3 regions of the Streptomyces sp. NPDC091272 genome follow, and region 2 is predicted to be linked to each of the others. Evidence: riboswitches for the same ligand, from Rfam matches in the RefSeq annotation. Region 2 holds a riboswitch; each other region holds the start of a gene.
What was found. Region 2 has a riboswitch for cobalamin ahead of ACIQM4_RS18925 (FecCD family ABC transporter permease). Riboswitches for the same ligand answer to the same signal wherever they lie in the genome.
Positions count from the first base shown of each region.

Region 1: another riboswitch for cobalamin. It lies ahead of metE (5-methyltetrahydropteroyltriglutamate--homocysteine S-methyltransferase); the one in region 2 lies ahead of ACIQM4_RS18925 (FecCD family ABC transporter permease).
Region 3: another riboswitch for cobalamin. It lies ahead of ACIQM4_RS06050 (ribonucleoside-diphosphate reductase subunit alpha); the one in region 2 lies ahead of ACIQM4_RS18925 (FecCD family ABC transporter permease).

Region 1 is NZ_JBIVVC010000001.1:584,752-589,752, forward strand. It holds gene ACIQM4_RS02270 (hypothetical protein) at 1-30, shown strand, start outside; gene metE (5-methyltetrahydropteroyltriglutamate--homocysteine S-methyltransferase) at 75-2,393, opposite strand; cobalamin riboswitch at 2,551-2,778, opposite strand; gene ACIQM4_RS02280 (ion channel protein) at 2,979-4,280, shown strand; gene ACIQM4_RS02285 (hemerythrin domain-containing protein) at 4,349-4,846, opposite strand; gene ACIQM4_RS02290 (glutamate--cysteine ligase) at 4,976-5,001, opposite strand, start outside.
Region 2 is NZ_JBIVVC010000006.1:192,436-197,436, forward strand. It holds gene ACIQM4_RS18910 (HPP family protein) at 1-517, shown strand, start outside; gene ACIQM4_RS18915 (ABC transporter substrate-binding protein) at 594-1,646, opposite strand; gene ACIQM4_RS18920 (ABC transporter ATP-binding protein) at 1,667-2,446, opposite strand; gene ACIQM4_RS18925 (FecCD family ABC transporter permease) at 2,446-3,255, opposite strand; cobalamin riboswitch at 3,468-3,600, opposite strand; gene ACIQM4_RS18930 (winged helix DNA-binding domain-containing protein) at 3,777-4,967, shown strand.
Region 3 is NZ_JBIVVC010000002.1:275,163-280,163, forward strand. It holds gene mctP (monocarboxylate uptake permease MctP) at 1-1,083, shown strand, start outside; gene ACIQM4_RS06045 (GNAT family N-acetyltransferase) at 1,170-1,670, shown strand; cobalamin riboswitch at 1,745-1,882, shown strand; gene ACIQM4_RS06050 (ribonucleoside-diphosphate reductase subunit alpha) at 2,022-4,424, shown strand; gene ACIQM4_RS06055 (ribonucleotide-diphosphate reductase subunit beta) at 4,424-5,001, shown strand, end outside.

The DNA of each region.
Region 1 (5,001 bases), on a different contig from region 2:
GTGTACGCGGTCTCCACCGCGAGTCCCTGAGCGGACCGGGAAGGACCCGGCCCGCCAGGGGCCCGCTCCGCGGATCAGGACCCGGAGAGTTCCGAGCGCACGGTGCGGGCCGCGGTCACCAGGTTCTCCAGCGAGGCCCGGGTCTCGGGCCAGCCGCGGGTCTTCAGACCGCAGTCCGGGTTGACCCACAGCCGCTCCGCCGGAATGGCCTCAAGGCCCTTGCGCAGGAGGTCCGCCGCCTCCTGCGCGGAGGGGACGCGCGGCGAGTGGATGTCGTAGACACCGGGACCCGCCTCGCGCGGGTAGCCGTGCGCGGCCAGCTCCCTGGCGACCTGCATGTGCGAGCGCGCCGCCTCCAGGCTGATGACGTCCGCGTCGAGGTCGTCGATGGCCTGGACGATGTCACCGAACTCCGCGTAGCACATGTGGGTGTGGATCTGGGTCTCTGCGCGTACCCCGCCGGTGCTCAGCCGGAAGGACTCCGTCGCCCAGGCCAGGTACGCGGTGTGGTCGGCGGCACGAAGCGGCAGGGTCTCGCGGAGCGCCGGCTCGTCGACCTGGATGACCGAGGTGCCGGCGGCCTCCAGGTCCCCGACCTCGTCCCGCAGGGCCAGGGCGACCTGGCGTGCGGTGTCGCCGAGCGGCTGGTCGTCCCGTACGAACGACCAGGCGAGCATCGTCACGGGACCGGTCAGCATCCCCTTGACCGGGCGGTCGGTGAGGGAGTTCGCGTAACTCGTCCAGCGCACCGTCATCGGCTCCGGACGGGAGATGTCACCGGCGAGTACCGGCGGGCGCACGTAGCGGGTGCCGTACGACTGGACCCAGCCGTGCTGGGTGGCCAGATATCCCGTCAGCTGCTCGGCGAAGTACTGCACCATGTCGTTGCGCTCGGGTTCGCCGTGCACGAGGACGTCGATGCCGGCCTTCTCCTGGAAGGCCAGGACGTCCCGGATCTCCGCCTCGATGCGCTCCTCGTAGCCCGCCGTGTCGATGCGCCCGGTCCTGAGGTCGGCGCGGGCCGCCCGCAACTCGGTGGTCTGCGGGAACGAGCCGATCGTGGTCGTCGGGAGCAGCGGCAGGCCGAGCGCGGCGCGCTGGGCCGCGGCCCGCTCCTCGTACGGCGCCGAACGCCGGCCGTCCGCGCCGGTGACGGCGGCAACCCGGGACCGTACCGCCGGGTCGCGGGTGATGGGGGAGTGGGCGCGGGAGGCCAGGTCGGCCCGGTTGACCGCGAGTTCCGCGGTGATTGCCGCGGTGCCCTGGGCCAGCCCCTTGGTCAGGGTGACGATCTCGGCGCTCTTCTGCCGGGCGAAGGCCAGCCAGCGCAGGATCTGCGGGTCGACGTCGCGCTCGGCGGCGGCGTCCAGCGGGACGTGCAGCAACGAGCAGGAGGCGGCCACGTCGACCCGCCCGGCGAGGCCGAGCAGGGTACCGAGGGTGGCCAGCGACTTCTCGAAGTCGTTGATCCAGATGTTGCGGCCGTCGACGACACCTGCGACGAGACGCTTGCCAGGCAGCCCGCCGACGGCGGCCAGCGCCTCCAGGTTGGCCGCCGCGGGACCGGTGAAGTCCAGTGCGAGACCCTCGACCGGGGCCTTGGCGAGTACCGGCAGGGCGTCGCCGAGCCGGTCGAAGTACGAGGCGACGAGCAGCAGCGGCCGGTCGGTGAGAGCGCCCAGGTCGCGGTAGGCGCGCTCGGCCGCGCTCAGCTCGGCGGGGGCGCGGTCCTGGACCAGCGCCGGCTCGTCCAGCTGCACCCACTGCGCCCCGGCCGCCCGCAGGTCGGCGAGCACCTCGGCGTACACCGGGAGCAGCCGGTCGAGCAGGGTCAGCGGTTCGAAGTCGGCGGCCACGCCGGGAGCGGGCTTGGCCAGCAGCAGATAGGTGACGGGGCCGACGAGTACGGGCCGCGCGTCGTGACCGAGCGCGAGAGCCTCCTGGAACTCGGCGACCTGCTTGGTGGAGTCCGCAGTGAAGACCGTGCCGGGCCCCAACTCGGGCACCAGGTAGTGGTAGTTGGTGTCGAACCACTTGGTCATCTCCAGGGGTGCCACGTCCTGGTTGCCGCGGGCCATGGCGAAGTACCCGTCCAGCACGTCGGCTTCGACGGCCGCACGGTGGCGGGCGGGGACGGCGCCGACCATGACACTGGTGTCCAGGACGTGGTCGTAGTACGAGAAGTCACCGGTGGGCACCTCGTGGAGGCCGGCCTCGGCCAGCTGCCGCCAGTTGGTGCGGCGCAGCTCCCGTGCGCTCTCCCGGAGGGCGTCGGCGGTGACCTTGCCCTTCCAGTAGCCCTCGACGGCCTTCTTCAGCTCCCGGTTGCCGCCCTGGCGGGGGTAGCCGTACACGGTGGACCGTGCTGCCGCTGCTGCGGACTTCGCTGTCACGGAAATCTCCTTCGCGAGATGACTCCTGAGAATCCCGGAGACGGATCACGGACGCGAAGGGTGACGGAACCGGGCAAAGGCGCGCGACGGGCGCGGTCCTTCGCCTGATGTGTACGCCGACCCGCCCACGAGGTCACCGGGATGTCCGTACGCGAGGGGTCGCGTACGGGCAACGGGCAGGTCTTCGGACTCGCGGGCACTTCTGCCGGTGTTGCTCCGGCAGGTTCCTACTGGCCGTCGCTTCCCAGGTCCTTGGCCGGACCCAGTGCGTATGACGGCGGTCGTTCCCACTCACCGCTGCGGGGCAGTCCCGGATTCCCACCGGGTTCCCTCTTGCGACGCGCCTGCCTGGCGGGCAGGGCGAACCAGTTGCACCCGACACCCTAGGCGCCCGCGGCCCCGACGGTCACCGCGGTCCACACGGCGGACCGTGACATCGGACACGGATCGCGTGACGGTACGGGGGGGATCGCGTGACGGTACGGGCGCGGGGGGTACCTGCCCCGGCGGCCCCGGCGGAGGAAAGCCCTGTGAAACACCCACAAAGAACAATCCAGTTGAAATGCCTGCAAATAGGGTGACGCGGTGAGCACCTCAGCCGATGTCACGCCGCCCCCGCCCCCGGTCCCGCCCGCAGTCTCCGCCCGCACCCTGCTGCCCCTCGTGGTGCCCGCGCTCGTGGTGGGCGTCGGTTGCAGCCTGCTCTTCCTCGCGGTCAGCGCGCTCGCCGAGGAACTTCAGGAGGTCCTCTGGACGGATCTGCCCGACGCGCTCGGCATCGGCGGGTACTCGGCGCTGTGGATGATCGTGATGCTCACCTCCACCGGTGTGCTGGTCGGGCTCGTCGTGTGGAAAGCGCCCGGAGGAGCGGGCCCCGACCCGGCCACGCTCGGTCTCGGCGAGGAGGAACCGCTGCGGCCCTACGTGGTGCCGGGGCTGCTGGTCGCCAACGCCCTGATGCTCGCCGGAGGTCCGAGCCTCGGCCCGGAGAACCCGATCATCGCCGCCAACGTGGCGCTCGCCTTCTGGCTCGGCACCAAGGCGCTGCCGGGAGCTCCGGGTCAGCTGTGGATGTCGCTCGCCACCGCGGCGACACTCGGCGCCCTCTTCGGTACCCCGGTCGCCGCCGCGCTCGTGGTCTCCGAGGCGCTGGCGGGGCGGCCCATGCCGGTGAAGGGTTCCCTGTGGGACAACCTCTTCGGCCCGTTGCTCGCCGCGGCGGCAGGGTCGCTGACGACGACCCTGCTCGCCTCGCCCTCCTTCGACCTGGGCCTCCCGCCCTTCGGCCGGCCGGATTGGGGCGACCTGCTGGCCGCGATCGTGGTCGCCTGCGCCGCCGCGGTGCTCGGCATGGTCGCCGTCCTCCTCTTCCCCTACGTGCACCGCGCCTTCGGGAGCCTGCGGCACCCGATGCTGATGCTGCCGCTCGGCGGGCTCGTACTCGGCCTGCTCGGCGCACTGGGCGGGCAGCTCACCCTGTTCAAGGGGCTGCACGAGGTCGGCGAGCTTGCTGCGGACCCGGACGGCCGGTCGGCCGGACAGTTCGCCGGGCTCGCGGTGGTGAAGCTGGTGGCGCTGCTGGTCGCGGCGGCCTGTGGGTTCCGGGGCGGACGGATCTTTCCGGCCGTGTTCGTCGGCGCCGCGTTCGGTCTCTGCGTGCACGCGCTCGTGCCGGGCGTGCACCCCTCGGTCGGCATCGCGGCGGGTGTGCTCGGCATGCTGCTCGCGATCACCCGGCAGGGGTGGATCAGCCTCTTCACCGCCGCCGTGCTCGTGTCGTCGCCCGCGATCATCGCGCTCATGTGCATCGCGTCCCTGCCCGCCTGGCTCCTGGTGACGGGCCGCCCCCAGATGCAACTGACCGAGGACGGCACGCCGTTGCGGTGAGAGGGCGACGCGCCCGGGCGTCGACCTCGGCAGGGGAGCGGCGGCACGTCACCCGGCCTCCTCCCGCCTCAGGAGTTCTTGACGACCTTGCGCACATTCTCGACCGTGCCGCAGTCGGCCTTGAGGTGCTTCTCGCGTGCGCCCCAGAAAGCCACGGCGAGTTCGCCGCGACGGGTGCCCGACACGTTCTCGCGGGCGCCGTTGAGGATGGTGCGTTCCTCCTCGTCGGTGTGGTGCGCCACGGCCTCGACGAGCTCCTCCAGCTTGGAGTCCCAGTCGTCCGAGCCGACCTCGTCGACCTCCAGCAGGGCGAGCAGGGCCTCGTTGCCCTCGGCGTGCTCCTCGGAACCGTGGTCGACCTCTTCGTTGTCGATGTCCTTGTACCGCTTGAGCGCGGGGTAGACCTCTTCCTCCTCCGCCTCACCGTGGGCGATGAGCAGGGCGGAGAACTCCCGCAGCGCGCCGGCGCGGTCGTCCTCGACGCTCCGCATCCGGCGGAACAGCTCCTCCATCCGCCGGTGGTCGTCCAGGATCAGCTCCACCACGTCCTGCGACTTCTCTGCCATGGTCGTCCTCCACATACGGGTCGGCTGCTACGTCTTCCTCCCCGCCTACCCCGAGCAGCGGCTTTTGCTGCCACCCGTTGCGCCGAACGCGTGTGCCCCCGTGAGAAACGTTCGCCCAAGGCCCGCGCGCTACGGGCCCACCCGCAGCGCGTCCA
Region 2 (5,001 bases):
GCCGCCGGAGCCAGGAGTCCGCCGTCGGAAGATCGCGGGCCAGGCCCCCGCCCGGCCCGCGCCGGCCGCCGCACTGCACACCGTGGGCGTCGCCACCGCGCTTCTGCTGGGCCTCGTGGCGATAGGGGCGGCGATCCACGAGCCCGTGCTCATACCCTCGCTCGCCGCCAGCGCCGCCCTCGTGCACAGCGCGCCGACCATGCCGCTGGCCCAGCCGCGCAGCGTGGTCGTCAGCCATCTGCTGGCGGTCGTGGCCGGTTACGGCACGCTGGCGGCGATGGGCAGCAGCGCCTGGGCGGCGGCCGTGGCGGCCGGGGTGACCCTGGCGCTGATGACGATCGGCCGCACCCCGCACTCTCCCGCGTGCGCCACCGCCGTGGTCATCGTGCTGCAGACACCGGCCCCGGGGCGGTTCGTACCGCTGCTGCTCGGGGCCGCGGTACTGATGGTGCTGACCGAGTACGTCGCCTCCCGGCTGCGGCGCGGCGCTCCGAAGTACCCCGTCTACTGGTGGTGAGAACTACTGGTGGTGAGATCTACCGGTGGTGAGATCTACCGGTGGTGAGCCGCCGTCGTCGCGCGGGCGGGCGGGCTCAGGAGCGGGTCACCCGGAGCCTCTTGAGGTCCGCGGCGAGCGAGGCGACGGCCGCGGGGTTGCGCGGGCTCTCCACCAGGTCCGCGTAGTCGAGGACGACGATCCTGTCGTTCTTGACCGCCGAGACCTGTGCGAGCGGCGGGTACGACTTCAGGAACTTCCGCTTCTGCTCGGCGGTCGTGTCACCGTAGTCGTTGATCACGATCACCTCAGGGTCCCGTTCCACCACGGTCTCCCAGCCCACCGTCGCCCAGCTGTCCTTGAGGTCCTTCATCACGTGGTCGCCGCCCGCCCTGGTGATGATGTCGTGGGGCGCGGCGTACAGGCCGGACGTGAACGGCTTGTCCTGGCCGCCGTCGTACAGGAAGACCCGCGGCCGGTCGGCCCCCTTGAGCGCCCCGGCCTGCGCGTCGGCCACCTGCTTGCGGAACTTCGTGACGAGGGCCTCGGCACGGTCCTCGACGTCGAAGACCTTCCCCAGGTTGAGCAGGTCGGTGTAGAGCGCGTCGAGCGGGGGCATCACGCCGCGGGCGGTGCCGCCCCGTCCGTTGCGGCAGGACTCGCTCAGGAGGTAGGAGTCGATGCCGACCTTCTTCAGGTCGGCGGGGGTGAATCCCTCGCCCTCGTTGAAGCCGTAGTTCCAGCCCGCGAAGACGAGGTCGGCGCGGGCGTCGAGGGCCATCTCCTTGTTGATCTGCTTCTTCGAGAGCCACTTGACCTTGTCGTAGCCGGAGCTCCAGGGGACCGAGGCGAGGTCGCCCTTGTCGTCGGGCATCACGAAGCCGGCCATGTGCTTCTCCAGGCCGAGGGCGAACATGATCTCGGTGATGCCGACGTCGTTGGTGACCACGCGCTGCGGGGCCTTGGTGTAGGTCTTCTGCTCGCCGCAGTTCTCCACGGTCACCGGGTAGTGGGAGCCGGCGGCGGCCCTGCCGTCCTGGCCCCCGGCGGCCGGGGTGACCTGAGCGCCGCAGCCGGTGAGGGCGGCGGCCGTCGCGAGGGCGAGTGCGAGGACGGCGGGGCGTACGGAATGACGCGGGGGCTTGCGCATGGGGGCGGGTCCGTTCAGGTTCAGGAGGTGGCGGGCAGAAGGCGGTCGAACAGCAGCTGTACGGCGCCGGACTCGGGGTGCGGCACCCGGTGCGCCCGTACGCCGAAGACGTCCGCGAGCAGCTCGGGCGTGAGCACGTCGTGCGGTGCGCCGTGGGCCACGATGCGGCCCGCCTCGATGACGTACAGCAGGTCGCAGTGGAGCGCCGCGAGGTTGAGGTCGTGCAGTGCGGTGAGCACGGTCAGCCCGCTGCCGCGCACCAGCGCCAGCACGTCGAGCTGCTGGGCGATGTCGAGGTGGTTGGTGGGTTCGTCGAGGACGAGCACGCGGGGCTGCTGGGCGAGCGCGCGGGCGATCAGTACGCGCTGCTTCTCGCCCCCGGAGAGGGTGAGGAAGCCGCGCTCCGCGAGGTGGGCGGCGCCGACCTCGGCCAGCGCGGTTGCGCAGACCTGCCGGTCCTCGTCGGTGGCGCGGGCCACCGACCGCTGGTGCGGCAGCCGTCCCATTGCCACCACCTCGGCGACAGTGAAGTCGAACTCGGCGGCGGCCTCCTGGGGCAGCGCGGCCAGCCGCCTGGCACCTTCGCGCGCGGTCATCGCGTGCAGGTCCTCGCCGTCGAGACTGACCGTCCCGCCGGCGGGCCGCAGCGCCCGGTAGACGCAGCGCAGCAGGGTCGACTTGCCGCTGCCGTTGGGCCCGACGAGCCCGACGAGCTGTCCGGGGCCCGCCCGCAGCGTCACGTCCTCGACCAGCCGGGCCCCCGCGATCTCGACGCTCAGTTCCTCGATGTCGACACGCATCACACGCCTCCGAAGGTGTACGAGTTGCGGCGCATCAGCAGGACGAAGCACGGCACGCCGACGGCGGCGGTGAGCACGCCCACCGGGAGCTCCACAGGCGCGAGCAGGGTGCGGGAGAGGATGTCCACCCAGACCAGCAGCACCGCGCCCGCCGGTGGGGCGACGGCCAGCAGCCTGCGGTGGTCGGCGCCGACCAGCATCCGTACGGCGTGCGGGACCCTGGCGCCGCCGAGGCTGCCGAGCAGCCACATCATGGCGCTACGGGCGGCCTCGCCGCGTTCGGCGGCGAAGACCATGAACGTGGTGATGGCCGAGAAGCCGTAGTACAGCGCGGTCCCCGTCAGCACCAGCCGCAGCGGGGTGAGCCCGCGCGGGGTGCGGGCGATCGCGTACACCAGCGCCATCGCGAGCAGCGCGGACCCGAAGGCGGCGGCCGACAGCGCCCACACCCCGAGCGCGCCGAGCGCCCCGAAGAGCAGCACTGCGTTGGCGCCGACGGCCGCACCGGACGAGATCCCGAGGACGAACGGGTCGGCCAGCGCGTTGCGCACCATGGCCTGCACGGCGACACCGATGCCGGCCAGCCCGGCCCCGACGACGGCGGCCAGCACGGCGCGCGGGAAGCGCAGTTCCCAGACGATGGTGTAAGCGGAGACCTTGTCGGCGGATATGGAACCGCCGCTCAGCCCGGCCCACAGGTACCGCACCACCTCGCCCCAGCCGAGCCCGGAAGCGCCGAGGCCCGCCCCGCAGACGAGGGAGACCAGCAGCGCTGCCCCCAGCCCGACGACGAGCACCGGCACGGACATCCGCCGTGGCGGCGCGGGTCCGGCGCCACTGCCGGCACCTGGGCGGGTACGGGTGCGGGCCTCGGGGGGCGTCGCGGAGGTGGTGGCGGAAGTGGAGGAGGAAGTGGCCACGGGCGGTTCGCCTTCGCCTCGGGCCGTGCGCTGCGCGCCGGAAGCAGCGGCCCGGGACGCGGGGCGCCCTGTGCAGCACCTCTCGCAGTCCACGGCGAATTGTCAGGAGCCTTCACCGCCGCGGGTAATCGGGCTCACGGAGCGTGGTGTTCGCTCCGCCTACCGTTGCGGGTCAGCGCCGGAATTCGACCGGACTTCCCCCGCGGGGCGCCTGCAGCTTAACGGGTCCGCACGCAGGCTCCCGCCGGGGGAAGGGGCCGGCCGAGGTGTCTGCCGGCATCCAGGGTCGTCCGCAGCAGGACCCCACGGCCCGGCTCCCGGAAGGAGCGCGGCAGGTGCTGCGCCCGCTGTCGTGGGACCGCTTTCGCGAAGGGGCTCCGCCGGGGTGCGGAACAGGCACAATCCTGTGCATGGAGATCACCGCACGCGAGCTCAACCGCGCCACCCTGGCCCGCCAACTCCTGCTGCAGCGAGAGCCGTTGAGCGTCGAGGAGGCAGTCGGACAGGTGGTCGCGCTACAGGCGCAGCACGCGCCGTCGCCGTACCTCGCCCTGTGGAACCGGATCAGCGGCTTCGACCCCGCCGACCTGGACGAGGCGTTCACGCGTGGTTCGGTGGTCAAGGCGACCCTGCTGCGGCTCACCCTGCACGCGGTGCGGGCCGACGACTACCCGGTGTTCCGCGAGGCGATGCGGCCGACCCTGCGCGCCTCGCGGCTCGGCGACCGCTTCGCGGCCACCGGTCTCACCCCCGCCGACTGCGATCTCCTCGTACCGGACCTGCTGAGTTTCGCGGACCGGCCGCGCACCGGCGCCGAGCTGGAGGCCTGGGTCGGCGAGCAGCTGGGCGTTGAGTTGCAGGCCGGCGCCTGGTGGGGGCTGCGGGCGTGTGCGCCGCTGGTCCATGTGCCGTCGGGCGGACCGTGGTCGTTCGGGGCCCGGCCCTCGTACGTGGCGGCGCACCCGCACCCGGCTCCGGCTCCTGCCCCCGTTGGCTCGCGGGCCCGGCAGACGGAGGCGGCGGAGACGGCGGTGGCAGCGCAGACGCAAGCGCTGCAGGCCCTCGTCCTGCGCTGCCTGGCCGGTTTCGGCCCGGTGACGGTGGCGGACATCGCCCAGTTCACCCAGGCGGGACGCACTGCTGTCCGTAAGGCGCTGGAATCGCTGGGCGACGCGGTCGAGCGGTTGGAAGGCCCGGCGGGCGCCGCCCTGTTCGACCTCCCCGGCGCACCGCGCCCGGCGCAGGACACTCCGGCGCCGGCCCGCCTCATGGCCATGTGGGACAGCAGCCTGCTGGCGTACGCCGACCGCAGCCGCATCATCCCGTCGGAGTACCGCCGACTGGTCATCCGTAACAACGGCGACGTACTGCCGACCCTGCTGGTCGACGGTTACGTGGCCGGGCTGTGGCGCCCCGTCGACGGCGGCATCGAGGCCACCGCCTTCCACCGGCTGACGCGCGAACAGTGGGAGCAACTCGCCGATGAGGCAAGCTCGCTGACCGCGCTTCTGGCCGACCGCGAGCCGCGCGTCTACAGCCGCTACGGCCACTGGTGGGCCAAATCTCCCGACCCGCACACCACCCGGCTGCTGCCGGGGTAACCGCCCCCTCCCGGGGCCGGCCGGGGCCGTCGCC
Region 3 (5,001 bases), on a different contig from region 2:
GCGTACACCTACTCCTCGGGCCTGCGCGCGCCCGCACTGATCGCGTTCGTGAAGGACGGACTGATCTACCTGGTCATCGTCGTCGCGATCATCTACATCCCGATCAAGCTCGGTGGCTTCGACGCCATCTTCTCGGCGGCCCAGGAGAAGTTCAGCACCCCGGGCGCGGACGGCAAGCCGACCGGCGCGCTAACCCCGGGCCACACCGGTCAGTGGACCTACGCGACCCTGGCCCTCGGCTCCGCGCTCGCGCTCTTCATGTATCCGCACTCGATCACCGCCACGCTCTCCTCCAAGAGCCGCAACGTGATCCGCCGCAACACCACCATCCTGCCGCTGTACTCGCTGATGCTGGGACTGCTCGCGATACTCGGGTTCATGGCGATCGCCGCCGGGATCAAGGTGAAGAACGGCCAGTTGGCGATCCCGCAGCTGTTCGAGAACATGTTCCCCGACTGGTTCACCGGCGTCGCCTTCGCCGCGATCGGCATCGGCGCACTCGTCCCGGCGGCCATCATGTCGATCGCCGCCGCGAACCTCTTCACCCGCAACATCTACAAGGACTTCATCAAGCCGGACGCGACCCCGGCGCAGGAGACCAAGGTCTCCAAGCTGGTCTCGCTGCTGGTGAAGGTGGGCGCGCTCGTCTTCGTCCTCACCATGGACAAGACGGTCGCGATCAACTTCCAGCTGCTGGGCGGCATCTGGATCCTGCAGACGATGCCCGCACTGGTCGGCGGCCTGTTCACCCGCTGGTTCCACCGCTGGGCGCTGCTGGCCGGCTGGGCCGTCGGCATGGTCTACGGCACGCTGGCCGCCTACGGCGTCGCCTCGCCCACCCAGAAGCACTTCGGCGGCTCCAACGCCGCGATCCCGGGCATCGGCGAGATCGGCTACATCGGCCTCACCGCGTTCCTGCTGAACGTCCTGGTCACCGTGGTGCTCACCTTCGTCCTGCGGGCCCTCAAGGCCCCCGACGGCATCGACGAGACCAGCCCGTCCGACTACACGGCGGACGCGGGCGACCCGGGCGTCAAGGTCGAGCTGCCGCCGGCCACGGCGGGCGCCCCCGGCGGTCACTGACCCGCTCAGGCACAGCGCGTGCGGCCCGGCGCTCCACCCCTCGGAACGGGGTGGGCGCCGGGCCCTCGTCGTTGCACACTCCCCCCATGGACATTGCAATCCGGCCCGCCCGACCCGCCGAACACACCGAGGTGGGCGAACTCACCGCCCGCGCCTACCTGGACGACGGCCTCCTCACCTACGGCGAGGAGGACGACTACCTGCCCGTGCTGCGGGACGCCGCCACCCGCGCCGCCCACGCCGAACTGCTGGTGGCCACCGACCCCGAGGGCACGCTCCTCGGCACCGTCACCTACGCCCCGCAGGGCAGCCCGATGCAGGACATCGCCGGCCCCGGCGAGGCCGAGTTCCGGATGCTCGCGGTCGCCCGCCGGGCCAGGGGCCGCGGCGCAGGCGAGGCGCTCGTCCGCGCCTGCGTCGCCCGTGCGAGGGCGGAGGAGGGCGTCGTACGGGTGGTGATGTCCACCCAGCCGGCCATGCGCGGCGCACATCGGATCTACGAGCGGCTGGGCTTCGTACGCACCCCGGAGCGGGACTGGGACCCGGTGCCTGGACTGACCCTGTTCACCTACGAACGGCCCCTCTGAGCCCCTTCTGAACCGCTTGCGCATATGAAGTCTCGCGACTCGCGACACTAGATGTGGTGGGGTCTTCGTCCAGCACCCACCACATGTATGCTCGTGCTCGCTGTCGCCGCAGGGAAATCCGGTGCGAATCCGGAACTGTCCCGCAACGGTGTGTCATGTGCGCTTTTGCGTACCGCCAAGTCCGAGGACCTGCCGACAGCGCGTCCGGCTCGACCGAACCGGACACCGATACGTCCGGGTCTCGCGGTTGGGCCGGTGGACGCCAGGCGACGCGTGCCCTTTTCCGGGGTGCCGTGCGCTCGCGCGCCCCCTCCGCCGCAGGCCCAGCGCCGAGCGAGGGAGAGCCCCCACGTGACCATCGCGCCAGTCGATCCGGCCGCCCAGGCAGTACAGGGCAACGAAGGAAACCAGGACGCGCCCGGGACCGCGCTCCTGCGCACCCTGACCGACCTGACCGCCGACCTGCCCGACACCGACCCCGGCCGGGTCGCCGCCGCCGCCCTGCGTGGGCGCAACGCCCGTTCGGACGCCGCGGAGCTCAGGTCGCTCGCCACCGAGGCCGCCGCGGGCCTGATCTCCGAGGACCCCGCCTACTCGCGCCTCGCGGCCCGTCTCCTCGCCCGTACGATCCGGGACGAGGCGGCCACCCAGGGCGTGAACTGCTTCTCGGAGTCCGTCTCCGTCGGTCACCGCGAAGGGCTCATCGCGGACCGCACGGCCGACTTCGTCACCCGGCACGCGGCCGCGCTGGACGAGCTGGTCGACCTGGAAGGCGACGACCGCTTCGAGTACTTCGGTCTGCGTACCGTCTACAGCCGCTACCTGCTCCGCCACCCGATCACCCGCCAGGTCGTCGAGACCCCGCAGCACTTCATGCTGCGCGTGGCCTCCGGCCTCGCCGAGGACGACAGCACGCGGGCACTGGCCGAGGTCGCCTCGCTCTACCGGCTGATGAGCCGGCTGGACTACCTCCCGTCCTCGCCGACGCTCTTCAACTCCGGCACCCGCCACCCGCAGATGTCGTCCTGCTACCTCCTCGACTCGCCGATGGACGAGCTGGACTCGATCTACGACCGCTACCACCAGGTCGCCCGCCTCTCCAAGCACGCCGGCGGCATCGGCCTCTCGTACTCCCGCATCCGCGCCCGCGGTTCACTGATCCGCGGCACCAACGGGCACTCCAACGGCATCGTGCCGTTCCTGAAGACCCTGGACGCCTCGGTCGCCGCGGTGAACCAGGGCGGCCGCCGCAAGGGCGCCGCCGCCGTCTACCTGGAGACCTGGCACGCGGACGTCGAGGAGTTCCTGGAGCTGCGCGACAACACCGGCGAGGACGCCCGCCGCACCCACAACCTGAACCTCGCCCACTGGATCCCGGACGAGTTCATGCGCCGCGTCGACCAGGACGGCAGCTGGTCGCTGTTCTCACCCGCCGACGTCCCCGAGTTGGTCGACCTGTGGGGCGGGGAGTTCGACGCCGCGTACCGCAAGGCCGAGGCGGCGGGGCTGGCCAAGAAGTCGATGCCCGCCCGTGAGCTGTACGGCCGCATGATGCGCACCCTCGCGCAGACCGGCAACGGCTGGATCACCTTCAAGGACGCCTCCAACCGGACCGCCAACCAGACGGCGGAGCCGGGCCACACGGTCCACTCCTCCAACCTGTGCACCGAGATCCTCGAAGTGACGAACGACGGCGAGACGGCCGTCTGCAACCTCGGTTCGGTCAACCTGGGTGCCTTCGTCGACACCGAGGCCGGCAGCATCGACTGGGACCGCCTGGACGAGACCGTCCGTACGGCCGTCACCTTCCTCGACCGCGTGGTGGACATCAACTTCTACCCGACCGAGCAGGCCGGGAACTCCAACTCCAGGTGGCGCCCGGTCGGCCTGGGCGCGATGGGCCTCCAGGACGTCTTCTTCCAGCTGAAGCTGCCGTTCGACTCCCCCGAGGCCGCCGCGCTCTCCACGAGGATCGCCGAGCGGATCATGCTGGCCGCGTACGAGGCGTCCTGCGACCTCGCCGAGCGCTCCGGCCCGCTGCCCGCCTGGGAGAAGACCCGCACCGCCCGCGGCGTGCTGCACCCCGACCACTACGGTGTCGAGTTCTCCTGGCCGGAGCGCTGGGAGGCCCTGCGCGCCCGCATCGCCAGGACCGGCATGCGCAACTCGCTCCTGCTCGCCATCGCGCCGACGGCCACCATCGCCTCGATCGCCGGTGTGTACGAGTGCATCGAGCCGCAGGTCTCCAACCTCTTCAAGCGCGAGACCCTCTCCGGCGAGTTCCTCCAGGTCAACTCCTACCTGGTCCGCGACCTGAAGGCGCTCGGCGTCTGGGACGCGCAGACCCGCGAGGCGCTGCGCGAGGCGTCCGGCTCGGTCCAGGGGTTCAACTGGATCCCGGCCGAGGTCCGCGACCTGTACCGCACCGCCTGGGAGATCCCGCAGCGCGGCCTGATCGACATGGCCGCCGCCCGCACCCCGTACCTCGACCAGTCGCAGTCCCTGAACCTCTTCCTGGAAACGCCCACCATCGGCAAGCTCAGCTCGATGTACGCGTACGCCTGGAAGAAGGGGCTGAAGACGACGTACTACCTGCGCTCGCGCCCGGCCACCCGGATCGCGCGCGCCGCCGGCTCGCAGGCTTCCGCCGCGGCCCCGGCCCCCACCGCCACCATCCCCGTGCAGCAGGTGACCGACGCCGAGGCGCTCGCCTGCTCCCTGGAGAACCCCGAGTCCTGCGAGGCCTGCCAGTAATGAGCATCACCGACCCCACCACCGCGCTCCCCGCACAACCGGCCGGGCACAAGGCCGTGAAGAACCTGCTCGACCCGGGCTTCGAGCTCACCCTGCGCCCGATGCGCTACCCGGACTTCTACGAGCGCTACCGGGACGCGATCAAGAACACCTGGACCGTCGAGGAGGTCGACCTCCACTCGGACGTCGCCGACCTGGCGAAGCTGACCCCGGGTGAGCAGCACATGATCGGCCGCCTGGTCGCGTTCTTCGCCACCGGCGACTCGATCGTCTCCAACAACCTCGTGCTCACGCTCTACAAGCACATCAACTCCCCCGAGGCGCGGCTGTACCTCTCGCGCCAGCTGTTCGAGGAAGCCGTCCACGTCCAGTTCTACCTGACGCTGCTCGACACCTACCTGCCCGATCCCGAGGACCGTGCGGCGGCCTTCGACGCGGTCGAGGAGATTCCCTCCATCCGCGAGAAGGCGCAGTTCTGCTTCCGGTGGATGGACTCGGTCGAGAAGATCGACCGCCTGGAGACGAAGGCCGACCGCCGCCGCTTCCTGCTCAACCTGATCTGCTTCGCCGCGTGCAT